DNA from 2 places in the Pantoea sp. X-Soil-YNGN-775 genome. Region 1 is predicted to be linked to the other one. Evidence: predicted binding sites of a transcription regulator. Region 1 holds the regulator's gene; the other holds the start of a gene.
The links. Region 1 encodes CRP, which controls carbon source genes, mostly activating them, when cyclic AMP is high. Its sites were predicted from a motif close to ATGTGANNNNNNTCACAT; they were not measured.
Positions count from the first base shown of each region.

Region 2: the regulator CRP is predicted to act here: its motif matches at 1,141-1,158, upstream of AC6I8I_RS00450 (PTS mannitol transporter subunit IICBA).

Region 1 is NZ_AP035945.1:3,856,398-3,858,601, reverse strand. Features, by position in the region: gene AC6I8I_RS18185 (YccS/YhfK family putative transporter) at 1-879, opposite strand, end outside; gene crp (cAMP-activated global transcriptional regulator CRP) at 937-1,569, opposite strand; gene AC6I8I_RS18175 (OsmC family protein) at 1,873-2,204, shown strand, end outside.
Region 2 is NZ_AP035945.1:98,959-101,162, forward strand. Features, by position in the region: gene AC6I8I_RS00450 (PTS mannitol transporter subunit IICBA) at 1-999, opposite strand, end outside; gene AC6I8I_RS00455 (DUF3053 domain-containing protein) at 1,442-2,158, opposite strand.

The DNA of each region.
Region 1 (2,204 bases):
GCCAAAACGATCCGGTAACTGGTGATAGAGAATGTTATCCGCCAGCACCCGTAAGCGGGCCGAAATAGTCTGGGCATTCCAGCGGATCACCGCTTCGGCATGGCTCTGCTCCACCAGTTTCTGCACCTCTTCCGGCTGATGCAGGCTGACCGAGATGTGTTCCTGCAGGTCCAGCGCCACCTGAAAGGCGCGGGTCAGCCGCTTATGGCTGTGATCCCGGCTGGCGGAAAGCATGTGCATCTGCTGGTAACAGGTGGTGATCATATCGACCACTTTCTGCTGGCGCGCCAGCAGCGGCGGCAGGGCCTTTTCCGGGTCGGTCAGCTGGGTCAGCAGGGTATATTTGGCATCGCAATAGTTGGCCAGTTCGCGGTAGATCAGGCTCAGGCTTTCACGCATCGGCTGCTCTTTCCACAGCCAGAACCAGAACCAGTTAAACAGCCCATACCATAGCGTGCCGCCGATATAGAGCAGCGGCGGCACATAGATCGGCATACGGCCAATCAGGCTCAGCGTGAAGATGGCGGCGATCAGGGTGCCGGGCAGCAGGCGGCCGTGCAGCGGACTGATTTCGCCGGTGACCCCCAGCAGCAACGGCAAGGCGAACAGAATCAGCGGCAGCGGAATGGCGTGCTGCGTCAGCCACTGAATCAGAAAGCTGCCGAGCGCAAACAGGCTGCCGCCGACAATCAGGCGTTTGAAGAAGCGTTTATGCGGGGTATCCAGACCGGCGATATTGCAACAGGCGGGAACTAACGAGAACAGCAGACCTTTTTGCAGGTCGCCAGCCAGCCAGCCCAGCGCCACGGGCAGACAGAGCACCAGGGTTTGCCGCAAGGCGTAGTTGACTTCAGGATGGTAAATAATTCGACGCCACATCGGCCCAACACAAACAATAACGGCGCGATGTTGCCATCACGCCGTGGGTGACAGGAATTAGCGGGTGCCGTAAACGACGATGGTTTTGCCGTGTGCAGAGATCAGATTCTGATCTTCCAGCATCTTCAAAATACGGCCCACGGTTTCACGTGAACAACCAACGATTTGGCCAATTTCCTGACGAGTAATTTTAATTTGCATGCCGTCGGGATGCGTCATGGCGTCTGGCTGCTTCGCCAGGTTAAGCAGAGTCTGAGCAATGCGTCCGGTCACGTCGAGGAAAGCGAGGTTACCCACTTTTTCAGACGTAACCTGCAGGCGACGCGCCATCTGCGACGACAGTCGCATCAGGATATCCGGGTTAACCTGGATCAGCTGACGGAATTTCTTGTAGGAAATCTCCGCCACTTCGCACGCGGTTTTCGCACGTACCCAGGCGCTGCGCTCCTGACCTTCTTCGAACAGGCCAAGCTCGCCAATGAAATCGCCCTGATTCAGGTAAGAAAGAATCATCTCTTTGCCTTCTTCATCTTTGATCAGAACCGCAACGGAACCTTTCACGATGTAGTAAAGCGTTTCAGCTTTTTCACCTTGATGAATCAGCGTACTTTTGGATGGATACTTGTGAATATGGCAATGGGACAGGAACCATTCGAGTGTAGGGTCTGTTTGCGGTTTGCCGAGAACCATTCGCTATTATCCTCTGTTGTAATCGTGCCCAAAATACAGGGGGCAGTTTTCCCTGTCAGGCGATGAAAGCTTCAAGCGTTTCCCTTACAGGAAATTATTCGGGCTGCATTCGGCGCAGTGCGCATCATTCTTCCCGGCTTCGCCATCAGGTGACGAAAAATATTTTCAGCACTGTTTGTAGCACAGCTTTTGCCGACTGTCTTCTGTTGTCTCGCTTCAGCTAACAGCGGATTTCTCTGGATTGCTGTTTACCAGGCGAAAGCGTACTCTGACGGCAAAACCGCATATTCTGGAGCGAAAATCATGCAGGCAAGAGTGAAATGGGTAGAAGGACTGACATTCCTCGGTGAGTCGTCATCCGGTCATCAGGTGTTAATGGATGGCAATTCGGGTGATAAAGCGCCCAGCCCAATGGAGATGGTGCTGATGGCGGCGGGCGGATGCAGCGCCATCGACGTGGTTTCAATTCTGCAAAAAGGTCGCAACGATGTGGCTGATTGTGAAGTGAAACTGACCTCAGAACGTCGTGAAGAAGCGCCGCGAATCTTTACGCACATCAACCTGCACTTTATCGTGAGCGGCAAAGCGCTACAGGATAAGGCGGTCTCACGCGCGGTGGATCTTTCTGCTGAAAA
Region 2 (2,204 bases), 480 kb from region 1:
CAGGATGGCAGAGACTACGAAGGAAACCGCGAATGCCGCGATGATCGCCGCGATATTGGCGAAGTAAGCGCCTTTTGGCGTCATCGCCAGCACGGCGAGGATAGAACCTGGTGAAGCAGGGGAGACCAGACCGCCATTCAGCAGCGTCAGGGTAAAGACGCCCGTCATCCCGCCGAGGATCACCGCCAGCAGCAGACGCGGCGCCATCAGTACATACGGGAAGTAGATCTCATGGATGCCGCCGAGGAAGTGGATAATCGCCGCGCCGCCCGCAGACTGTTTCGCACTGCCACGACCAAAGAACATGTACGCCATCAGCACGCCCATGCCGGGACCTGGGTTGGCTTCAATCAGGAAGAAAATTGATTTGCCCGCTTCGCTCGCCTGCTGGATGCCGAGTGGCGAGAAGATGCCGTGGTTAATGGCGTTGTTCAGGAACAGGATTTTCGCCGGTTCGACGAAGATGGAGGTTAATGGCAGCAGGTTATTCTGCACCATCAGGTTTACGCCCGCCGCGAGGATGTGCGACAACCCTTCAACCAGCGGACCGATAGCCAGGAACGCCAGCAGCGCCAGCAGCATACCGATAATGCCGGCAGAGAAGTTGTTGACCAGCATCTCGAAGCCGCTTTTGATTTTGCCGTCGACGACCCGGTCAAACGATTTGATCGCCCAGCCGCCCAGTGGACCGGCAATCATTGAGCCGAGGAACATCGGCATATCGGCACCAACAATCACCCCCATGGTGGTGATAGCACCGACCACGCCGCCGCGATCGCCGCCAACCAGACGTCCACCGGTAAAGCCGATCAGCAGCGGCAGCAGATAGGTGATCATCGGGCCAACCAGTTTGGCTAACGTTTCGTTAGGAATCCAGCCCGTTGGAATAAACAGTGCAGTGATGATACCCCAGGCGATAAACGCCCCGATATTTGGCATCACCATATTACTCAGAAAGCGACCAAAGCTCTGTACTTTGACCTTCACTGATGAGGACATAAACCCACCCCTTATTGAGACGCGCTGCAATAGGAGAGCGCGCTTGTTTTTGTTTAGCCACCCCGGCAGTCAGCCGATGGTATTACTGTATGCAGCCGGACTCTATCACGCGAATATGACGCTGCGTAGCGGCCGAAATAAGTGTGATTCAGATCACGTAATGCTGGTGGTAGCGGGGGTATTTTTAGTGATTAAGATCACAAAACAAACTAAGAACAGTCTTAAGTTGGCGAAACTTTAACCGCAAAACTGGCTTATCTGTGACGATTGTCACAATTGGAAAGCGGCAGTTTGTTATAACTATGTGACTTAGATCACAAACTATTTTTGGTCAAAAATGCGCCCGATCACACTTTGGACCGGCCAGCAGAAAGCAGGGGGAGAGTAAGGATCAAACGGAGAGAGAGAAGGGCAGGCGATCGACGCCTGCCGCTAAACGAGGTTACTGCAAACCACCCTGAACGGCACGTTGTGCCTGGGTCAGCGCCTGGGCATTGGCGGATAAGGTGCTCATCAGCGCGTTATATTGCGAAGCCTGCTCCTGGGTCGGGAACTGTACGCCGCCATCGTTAAAGCTGACGCGGGTGCCCTGGGTTTGCAGGAAATCACCGGTCTGCACCGCCGCCTGGCTCAGCGCCTGCAGCTGTGGCAACAGCGGAATAAGCTGATTCGCCGGCACGGTGACCACTTTGTTGTAGGCGGTATCGTAGACTTTTTTCAGATCATCAGACTGCTTCAGGGCCGCTTTGCTGCTGTCCGCCTGCATTTTGGCGCTTTCAATCTGTTGAGTGACAATTACCAGCGCACTGTTTGCCTGGCGCAGCGAATCGCGACGATTAAGGTAGTCCTGCGGCACGCGAATGGCAGAAAGCTCATCCACCACCGGACGCATACCCTGATCGACCGCTTTATTCGCCTGCTGCGAGAAGCCATACAGGATGGCGTAATCACCGGCAAAATTGCCAAAACTCTGTTTTTGGTTTTCGCTCAGGCTCGGCAGGTGCTCGCCACTGCGCATCACGGTATTCTGCAGAAAATCGATAAATGCTTTGCGCTGCTCGCCTTCTTTATCACCGCACGCGGTGAGTTGCAGCACGATCAGCGCGCTAGCGACTAAAAACGCGCCGCGCGCCCAGAGGCGTGTGAGTCCTAAAGCCATACGTTCAACTCCTGTCAGTGAAACTGGCTGATGTCCAGGTAAGAAT